Regions from separate parts of the Agrobacterium bohemicum genome, predicted to be linked through region 3. Evidence: predicted binding sites of a transcription regulator. Region 3 holds the regulator's gene; each other region holds the start of a gene.
What was found. The regulator LexA, encoded in region 3, represses DNA repair genes until DNA is damaged. The targets are predictions, from matches to a motif close to TGTTCNNNNTGTGTTCNG.
Positions count from the first base shown of each region.

Region 1 (3,282 bases), on a different contig from region 3:
TTGAAGCTTGCCCCGTCGCGGATGCGGTCGACCTGATAGATGATCGGCACCAGGGGATCGCCTGGGCGCATGAAATAGGCGTGCAGGGAATGGACGAAACGGTCGTCTTGCACGGTGCGTTGCGCGGCCATCAGCGCCTGGGCGATGACCTGACCACCGAAAACACGCTGCCAGCCAACCTGTGGGCTTGTGCCGCGAAACAGGTTTTCCTCGAGCTTTTCGAGATCGAGCGTGGAAATCAGTTTTTCCATCGGCGCTGTATTTTCGAGAGGGCGCGACATTTTCGACATGCTCCGGCTGTAGGAAGACCTTTGGTGATGGTCTATAGTGGAGCTGTGAGATTCACAAGAATGCGGGAGAAGTCATGATGTTGGATGTGGTTGTTGCAGGCGGCGGATATGTCGGACTTGGCGTTGCTGTCGCCATCAAGCAGGGCGCGCCACATCTGAATGTCGAGGTCATCGAGGCTGCCCCTGATAATGTCTGGAAGAAGGACATGCGGGCGTCCGCGATCATCGCCGCGGCATCGCGGATGCTGGATGTTTTCGGCATATGGACCGAGTTGTTGCCGGAAGCGCAGGCGATCAACAAGATGATCGTAACGGATTCCAAGACCTCCGACCCGGTCCGCCCGGTGTTTCTGACCTTCGATGGCGACGTGGCAGACGGCCAGCCTTTTGCGCATATGGTGTCCAATGTCGCCATGGTGGGGGCGTTGCGCGGGCTGTGCGAACGGCTGGGCGTGACCATCCGCCATGGCCTGAGTGTTTCCGGCTTCGAGGCCGGACATCGCAGCAATCTTATCACGCTGTCCGACGGCTCCACGTTCGAGACACGGCTGCTGGTGGCTTGCGATGGTGTCCGCTCGGCGCTTCGCGATATGGCCGGCATCAAGACGGTACATTGGGCCTACGATCAATCCGGCATCGTCACGACGGTGGAACATGAGCGCCCGCATAATGGCTGCGCCGAAGAGCACTTCCTGCCGTCCGGCCCCTTTGCCATTCTGCCCTTGAAGGGCAATCGTTCGTCGCTGGTGTGGACGGAGCGCACTGCTGACGCCGATCAATTGGTGGCAGCAGACGATCTGGTGTTCGAGGAAGAGCTGGAACGCCGCTTCGGCCACAAGCTTGGCCCTATCAGGCCGGTTGGCCCACGGCGGGCTTTTCCGCTGGGTCTGACGCTGGCCCGCGCTTTCGTGGCACCGCGTCTTGCGCTGGCAGGTGATGCGGCGCACGGCATTCACCCGATTTCGGGCCAGGGGCTCAATCTCGGCTTCAAGGATGTGGCAGCCCTTGCTGAAACGATTGTCGAGGCAGATCGTCTGGGCCTCGATATCGGCTCGCTGAACGTGCTGGAGCGTTACCAGTCATGGCGGCGGTTCGATACGGTGCGCATGGGCATTACCACCGATGTGCTGAACCGGTTGTTTTCCAACGATGTCGGACCCATTCGTGTTGCGCGTGACTTCGGCCTGGGGATCGTGGACCGGATTCCGGGTCTCAAATCCTATTTCATCGGACAGGCGGCAGGCACCACCGACAAAGGCGGGCCGCGATTGTTGGCCGGTCAGCCGCTTTAATCCAGATATGTCGATTCAGGATTTGGTGGTAACAACCTTCGTGCAGACCAGATGTTGCCGTGAACAAAAGCTGAATCCACAACCTTAGCGATTCGTCTCTGATTCGTTCACAAGATGTTCCAGTCGCATTAAAACAGGCAAAACCCTTGGCCGATGCGCCTTTCGCGTGTTCCCTCCTTGCCTTTGACCTTCACGATTGCCATGTGTGGTGACAAGAGGCGGACGGAACGTTTCCGAATGGTTCTAAAACAGCAGTTCAGTCGATCTTACGGATAATACGTTGAATTCTCGCCCCATGATCTTGAGCGGCCGCGGTGTTACGGCCGTTCTTGGACCCACCAATACCGGCAAGACGCATTATGCCATCGAGCGCATGGTTGCCTATGGAAGCGGCGTGATCGGCCTGCCGTTGCGGCTGCTTGCCCGTGAAGTCTATACGCGGCTGGTGGAAAAGGTCGGTGCGCCCAACGTGGCGCTGATTACCGGTGAAGAAAAAATCACTCCGCCCAAGGCACCCTATTCAGTCTGCACGGTCGAGGCGATGCCGCGTGAAACCACGGCGGCCTTTGTGGCTATCGATGAGGTGCAACTGGCCGGAGACCTCGAGCGCGGCCATATCTTTACCGATCGCATCCTGCATCTTCGTGGTCGTGAGCAAACGCTGCTGCTGGGCGCTGGCACCATGCGACCTATTCTGGAAAAGCTTTTGCCGGGTATTGTCGTGGTGGAGCGGCCCCGGCTTTCGCAATTATTCTACGCCGGACAGAAGAAAATCACCCGCCTGCCGCAGCGCACGGCCATCGTCGCGTTTTCCGCCGACGAGGTCTATGCCATTGCCGAACTGGTGCGCCGCCAGCGTGGCGGGGCGGCTGTGGTGCTGGGTGCGCTTTCCCCCAGAACACGCAATGCACAGGTCGGTCTCTATCAGTCCGGTGACGTCGAATATCTGGTCGCGACCGATGCCATCGGCATGGGTCTCAACCTCGATGTCGATCATGTTGCCTTTGCGCAGGACCGCAAGTTCGATGGTTATCAGTTCCGCAATCTGAATGCCGGCGAGATGGGGCAGATTGCCGGTCGTGCCGGTCGCCACCTTCGCGATGGTACGTTCGGGGTGACGGGTCAGGTCGATCCCTTCGATGACGAGCTCGTGCACCGGGTCGAATCACATCAGTTCGATTCGGTCAAAGTGCTGCAATGGCGCACCAAGAACTTCGATTATTCATCTATTGGAAATTTGCGGGCGAGCCTCGATACGCCTCCAACCATTCAGGGATTGACGCGCGCATTGCCCGCAATCGACCAGCAGGCGCTGGAACATCTTGCGCGTTATCCTGAAATCGTGGACATAACCACCAATGCTGCGCGCGTGGAAAAACTGTGGGAGGCCTGTGCCTTACCGGATTTTCGCCGCATCGCGCCGGCACAGCATGCCGACTTGATTTCGACCCTCTACTTCGACCTCGTCAAACGTGGAGCCGTTAATGAGGATTTCATGGCCGAACAGGTGCGGCGGGCGGACCGCACCGACGGAGAGATCGATACGCTATCTGCAAGGATTGCGCAGATCAGAACATGGACGTATGTATCAAACCGCCCAGGATGGCTTGCCGATCCGACACACTGGCAAGAAAAGACTCGGGAAATCGAAGATCGATTGTCCGATGCCTTACATGACAGGTTGACGAAACGCTTTGTTG
Region 1 is NZ_KQ961025.1:232,104-235,385, reverse strand. It holds gene tesB (acyl-CoA thioesterase II) at 1-281, opposite strand, end outside; gene ATO67_RS06700 (ubiquinone biosynthesis hydroxylase) at 341-1,582, shown strand; gene ATO67_RS06695 (helicase-related protein) at 1,878-3,282, shown strand, end outside.
Region 1: ATO67_RS06695 (helicase-related protein) is a predicted target of LexA. The motif match lies at 1,687-1,704, and genes of this name have one in related genera.

Region 2 (3,282 bases), on a different contig from region 3:
CCGTTTCATCGGGTATCGGCGGCGGGTCGGCGGATGCGGCAGCCACCTTGCGCGGCCTGTGCCGCCACTGGGAACTCGCACTAGCGCCCGCCAAACTCGCCGAGATCGCCCTTAAACTGGGTGCAGACGTGCCGATGTGCCTTGCCAGCCAACCGCTGATGGCGCGTGGTATTGGCGAAGACATCGAGATGATTGATAATATGCCCGTGCTGAACCTTGTTCTCGTCAATCCGTTGAAGGCTGTGTCGACGCCGGAGATTTTCAGGCGCCTGGCAAACAAGAACAATCCTCCTCTCGGGCAGCGGGGCGATGAACCATGGATGGCCTTCATCGGCAAAAGCCGCAATGATCTCGAGCCGCCGGCGCGGGCGGTTTTGACAGAGATCGGCGAGGCTTCCACCCTGCTGTCAGAGGCCGGCGCGGAACTGGTTCGCATGTCCGGTTCCGGTGCGACCTGTTTTGGGCTTTTCGACACGATGGAAAATGCGCAATCTGCCGCTGCCCGCCTTCGCCAACAGCGTCCCGGCTGGTATGTTCAGGCAACAAAAACCATAGATGGGCTGCCAAGATGAATGCTGAGCGAACCTTTATTCCCGTCGGCATTGCGGTTCTGACCGTCTCCGACACGCGCACGCTGGCGGACGACAAATCGGGCGATACACTCGTCGCTCGCATTGCCGATGCTGGTCATCTTTTGGTGGACCGCGCCATCGTGGCAGATGACAAGGCAGCCATTCAGGCACAGGTGCAGGGCTGGACGCTGTCCGAGGAGATAGACGTCGTTATCACCACCGGCGGCACGGGTTTTACCGGACGGGATGTGACGCCGGACGCGCTGGAGCCTTTGTTCGAGAAACGGATGGACGGCTTTTCTGCCGTTTTTCACCGCATCTCCTATGACAAGATCAACACGTCCACCATCCAGTCGCGGGCGACGGCTGGGCTTATCAACTCCACCTTCATCTTCGTGCTGCCCGGCTCTCCCGGCGCCTGCAAGGATGCGTGGGATGGAATCCTGAAGGCGCAGCTGGATTACCGACACATGCCCTGCAATTTCGTGGAAATCATGCCGCGTCTGGATGAGCACTTGAAGCGCGGCAAGGCGCAGGGGTGACTAGCGCGCCGCGCGCAGCACCCATGAGGGTATGAGCTCTGCACTCAGCCGACGGGTTTTCTGTGATTTGGGGAAATGATCGAGCGGCATGCTTGATCTGGCGACCGACAGCGCTTCCTGCTTGGTCAGCAACAGGCCATATTCCAGCGGCGGTCTGCGCCGGATGAAACGCGACAGAAACGATGGGCGGTAGTGGCGCGAGGGAGCAAAACGTGCCGGCATCTTGCTCAGCGCCGTATATTCGCTGATGTCAGCGATCCAGCCGCTTTGCGGGCGGCTGCCCGGCTCCATCATCAATATCCACTCGCCGCGTGCCGAGCCGATAATATCCCTGATGTCCCATTCCGTATGAAACCGGCAGCCCGCGGCCTCGGCCACACGCTCCGAGCCGTCGCTGGAGGCGTGATCCAACACGATGACGTCACTGATCAGCCCCTCCACGGCACCTGAAACGAGCGTGGAAAGGGTATGAGCAAGCTCCGGCTCCTGATCCCGGCATTCCATGATGACTGTCAGCATATGTCTATCAGCGTGTGATCCCTCATGATGGATAAAATAGCAAAGCCCGCGCAGCCACAACATTTCATCGATAAAATTTCTACCGCAACGCAAAAGAAATTGCTATCACCCGTTTTATCATTTTGTTCTTGTATTGTTCTCATTCGTGGTTTAAGAATCGGTGCATCCACCAAGCCGGTTCATACCGGTCAGGAGCATCCAGATGAGACAACATGTGCTTTCCGGGCAGGCTGCATTCCAGCCGGGCCACACGCCAGATATTGCCAATGCGCTGGCCGATGCATCCGGCCTGCGGATCGAGATCGACCGCCGTCGTGGGCGTGGTGCGGGCATCAATCCCGGTGGGCGTTTCGAGACGTTGCAGCACGAGCCTGTCGACGATGGCTGGCAGATCATCGAGGAATTGCCGGAGTTCCGCACCGAGGTTCAGGTGGAAAAACCGCGAAGCATCATTACCCGCAACGATTCGCCGGATATCCCCTTCGACCGATCCATCAATCCCTATCGCGGCTGTGAGCATGGCTGCATCTATTGTTTCGCAAGGCCAACCCACAGCTATATGGGGCTTTCAGCAGGTCTGGATTTCGAGGCCAAGCTGTTTGCCAAGCCCGATGCCGCAAAGCTTCTGGAACGGGAACTGGCCAAGCCGGGATACAAGGCGCGGGTGATCGCCATCGGCACCAATACCGACCCCTACCAGCCGATCGAGCGGGAATGGCGCATCATGCGCCAAATCCTCGAAGTGTTGGCCAAGGCCGAGCACCCTGTCGCCATCGTCACCAAGTCCGGCTTGATCACCCGCGACATCGACATTCTGGGTCCTATGGCGGCCAAGGGTCTGGTGAAAGTCGGTATATCGGTGACGACACTCGACCGGAAGCTGGCGCGCAGCATGGAACCGCGCGCGGCAACACCCACCAAGCGGCTGGAGGCAATAAAGACGCTGACGGATGCAGGCATTCCAACTGCGGTGATGATGGCACCCGTCATTCCTGCGCTGAACGACCATGAAATCGAGCGGGTGCTGGAGGCCGGAAAGGCAGCGGGGGCGACCGAGGCATCTTATGTCCTGCTTCGCCTGCCGCTGGAAGTCAGCCCGTTGTTTCGGGAATGGCTGCTGCGCAACTACCCGCATCGTTACCAGCATGTCATGTCGCTGGTGCGTTCCATGCGGGATGGCAAGGATTACGATGCTGAATTTGGCAAGCGTATGAAGGGGGCAGGTCCTTACGCCTGGCAGATTGGCCGCCGCTTCGAGATGGCGACCAAGAGGCTTGGCCTGATCCGACGCGGCATTCAGCTTCGCGACGATCTGTTCATAGCGCCAGGAGGTGCAGGCGTGCAGCTCTCACTTCTGTAGCACACGGGCGTGCCGTCGTTCGACTGAACGATCGCGACACACGTGAAGACAAAATTGCATCACGCCATTGGCCTGATGCGCGAGAATATCCGTAGCGTCTATGCCCTGCGCTACGGGTTATGCCCCCGGTAATCTGCCGCTTCGCATGCGTTCAGCTCTTTTGCCCCAATTGAAAGAGCTCAGAGGTCATGAGACCTCGTGTTAACAGCCACCGCCCCTTGGCTGTTGCAAACACGCTGCGACCGGGGGCTTGCGGGAGATCGGTTGCCTGTGCGAGTTTCTGCCGCAT
Region 2 is NZ_KQ961028.1:11,265-14,546, forward strand. It holds gene ATO67_RS10830 (4-(cytidine 5'-diphospho)-2-C-methyl-D-erythritol kinase) at 1-572, shown strand, start outside; gene moaB (molybdenum cofactor biosynthesis protein B) at 569-1,114, shown strand; gene ATO67_RS10840 (glycosyltransferase family protein) at 1,115-1,633, opposite strand; gene ATO67_RS10845 (PA0069 family radical SAM protein) at 1,836-2,993, shown strand; gene ATO67_RS10850 (ribonuclease HII) at 3,281-3,282, shown strand, end outside.
Region 2: ATO67_RS10845 (PA0069 family radical SAM protein) is a predicted target of LexA. The motif match lies at 1,757-1,774, and genes of this name have one in related genera.

Region 3 (3,282 bases):
CATCTGACGGAGCGTTGTCCGGATCTTCGTGCGTTTCAACAAAAAGACCCGCGATACCGACCGCGACAGCCGCCCGGGACAGCGTTTCCACGAACTCACGCTGACCACCGGTCGACCCACCCTGCCCGCCCGGTTGCTGTACGGAGTGGGTCGCATCAAAAACGACGGGCGCGCCAAGCGATGCCATGATTGGAAGTGAACGCATGTCGGACACGAGTGTGTTGTAACCGAAGGACGCGCCACGTTCACACAGGAGAACGTTCGGGTTTCCGCTTTCATTCAGCTTCGCCAGCACGTTCTTCATGTCCCATGGCGCCAGAAACTGGCCTTTTTTGACGTTTATGACGCGACCGGTTTTCGCGGCCGCGACAAGGAGGTCAGTCTGACGACTGAGGAAAGCCGGAATCTGTAGAATATCAACCACCGGCGCAACGATGCCGCACTGCTCTTCCGTATGAATGTCCGACAGCACGGGAAAACCAAACTGCGTCTTCAGCTCAGCAAAAATCTCCAACGCCTTATCGATGCCGATGCCGCGTTGGCCGGAAAGCGACGTACGATTGGCCTTATCGAAAGACGATTTGTAGACTAGCCCGATCCCAAGCCTGCTGCATAGTTCCGCGAGCGTTTCTGCAATCATGAACGCGTGGTCGCGGCTCTCCATCTGACACGGTCCGGCGATCAGCGAGAAACGTTCGGTATTGGCAAACGACACCGCCTTGGAGCCCTGCCCCGCCACAACTTTCAGATTGTTCGTCACACTCATCGTCTTCCCTCAGCATATAGCGGACGGTCTCGATGGCGTGCCACCGAAATAATCCCAAATCTGTATTGGGCATGCACTTAGCAGCAAGCTGTGCCGGAGTCACTGTCGAGGATATTCATGACGACTCCGGAATACGAATTTAATCATCCGAAAACGCTTAAATGAATTTGACGGAATTTTAAGGGATTGCAGAACACATATGGAACATATAGTGTTCGTTCTGTATTTGTTTCACGAATCTCCGCCTCGAATCTCCAAGGGTGTTTCTTCATGCTCACGCGCAAACAGCAGGAATTGCTTTTATTCATTCATGAGAGAATGAAGGAGTCTGGCGTGCCTCCATCTTTCGATGAAATGAAGGATGCACTCGACCTAGCTTCGAAGTCAGGCATCCATCGGTTGATCACCGCCTTGGAAGAACGTGGTTTTATTCGCCGGCTACCGAATAGAGCCCGCGCATTGGAAGTTATCAAACTTCCCGAATCATACTCTCCTCGAGCTAAACCGCAGCGTGGCTTTTCTCCGAGCGTTATCGAAGGTAGTCTGGGCAAGTCGAAGCCAGCGGAGCCAATAGCGCGTCCCGTTGCCACCAACGACAGCCTGTCCAATGCCGTGAGTGTCCCTGTGATGGGCAGAATCGCTGCTGGCGTGCCTATTTCTGCGATCCAGAACAACACCCACGACGTTGTCGTTCCGATGGATATGCTGGGCTCGGGCGAACATTATGCACTGGAAGTCAAAGGCGATTCGATGATCGAAGCCGGGATTTTCGACGGCGATACCGTTATCATTCGCGACGTAAACACCGCAAATCCGGGCGATATCGTCGTCGCTCTGGTCGACGATGAAGAAGCGACCTTAAAGCGGTTTCGGCGCAAAGGTGCATCTATCGCACTAGAGGCTGCAAACCCTGCCTACGAGACCCGCATTTTCGGGCCTGACAGAGTAAAAATTCAAGGCAAACTCGTTGGACTGATCCGCCGGTACCATTAAGAGTGTAAAGGCAAGCTTGAGCCTGATTTGCCCTTTTTTAACTTCAATCGAGCGGCTCCGTTTATCGTCATTATGATTAGGCGCCCAGCGACGGGTCGTGGCCGCGTTCAGCAATTCATTACAGCAACAAAACTTCTTTTTTTGTCTTCGGCGGCCTCCAACTTGTTATCCGGGTAATCATTTTTTAGATTGGCGACTGGAGTTCGATGGTCTTTGCCGAATTGGCAAGATGATTGGTAGCCCTCGCTTAATTGACTCTTTTGAAATTTGCTTTGAGTACAACCGAGGCTGTCCATCAAATAGTTTGATAAGCGTCATCGTCTCGACCGTCTGGATCATGCGGTATTCTCGCGCTAGGCATGCTGGGTAACGAGGGGAAATGCCATGTATGATCTTTATATAGCCAATAAGAATTATTCTTCGTGGTCGCTGCGACCTTGGGTTTTGATGAAAGAACTTGGGATTGCGTTTGACGAAAAGCTCGTGAAGTTTGGAACATCGAACGACAATTTTCTGGATTTCTCTCCTACAGGCAAGGTTCCATGTCTTGTCGAAGATGACCTAACTGTTTGGGATACGCTCGCAATCGCAGAATATTTGGCAGAACGCCACGATGGTGTATGGGCATCCGACGTCAAAGCGCGCGCATGGTCTCGCTCGGCCTCTGCCGAAATGCACTCCGGCTTTCAGAGCCTGCGCAATGAACACCCGATGACCGTCGGCTTGCGTATTCGTCCATCGGCAATCAATGAGCCTTTAATGAAGGACATTTTACGTATCGATGCGTTGTGGCGGCAAGGTCTGTCCTCGTTTGGAGGCCCATTTCTGGCGGGAGAGAAATTCACCGCTGTTGATGCGTTTTATTGCCCGGTCGCGTTCCGTTTCCAAACCTATAACACGCCGCTGTCGGTGGAAGCAGACGCCTATAAAAACCGGCTACTTTCACTACCTGCGATGCAGGAATGGCAAGACGCAGCCTTGCTGGAAACATGGCGGGATGCTGGCCACGAAGCTGAGGCCGGGGCAGTCGGAGAGTGGACGGAAGATCTGCGCGCAGAATAACGCAGAGGCGAACGCAGCTTTTTAGCATGGGTTACGGAAGACGGTGTCGACTGCGGCACGTAGCAGTTACACCCCCCCGTTTCTCCGTCAACGCGCTAAGGTTGGCGAGACAACATCTGCTCAATGTGAGCTGGAAGCTTTTGAGTGAACTCTCTGCTGCGCCAGTCGTAGCTGCGATGCATGCTCCATGAGCGGTTCTGACCATGCATCGCAGCACTTGCCCTCGCAACGGGTTCACCTTTGAAACCAAGCCAGATTTCCATGGAGCCGGTGCGTCGCAATGTTTCTTGAGTGATCAGAACTGCACCGGATCGACACGTCTCTAAGGATGTCCTGCGTGTGATAACGACGACGTCGGCAACATCGCATGCCGTGCCAGTCAGCGCCGTGTTGGAGACCACGGCGACAGTTACGCCGGTGCTCGACTTTCCCGCGCACCACATGTCTTTGCGGCAGGTGAA
Region 3 is NZ_KQ961023.1:239,924-243,205, forward strand. It holds gene kdsA (3-deoxy-8-phosphooctulonate synthase) at 1-766, opposite strand, end outside; gene lexA (transcriptional repressor LexA) at 1,037-1,759, shown strand; gene ATO67_RS01165 (glutathione S-transferase family protein) at 2,144-2,821, shown strand; gene ATO67_RS01170 (ComEC/Rec2 family competence protein) at 2,917-3,282, opposite strand, start outside.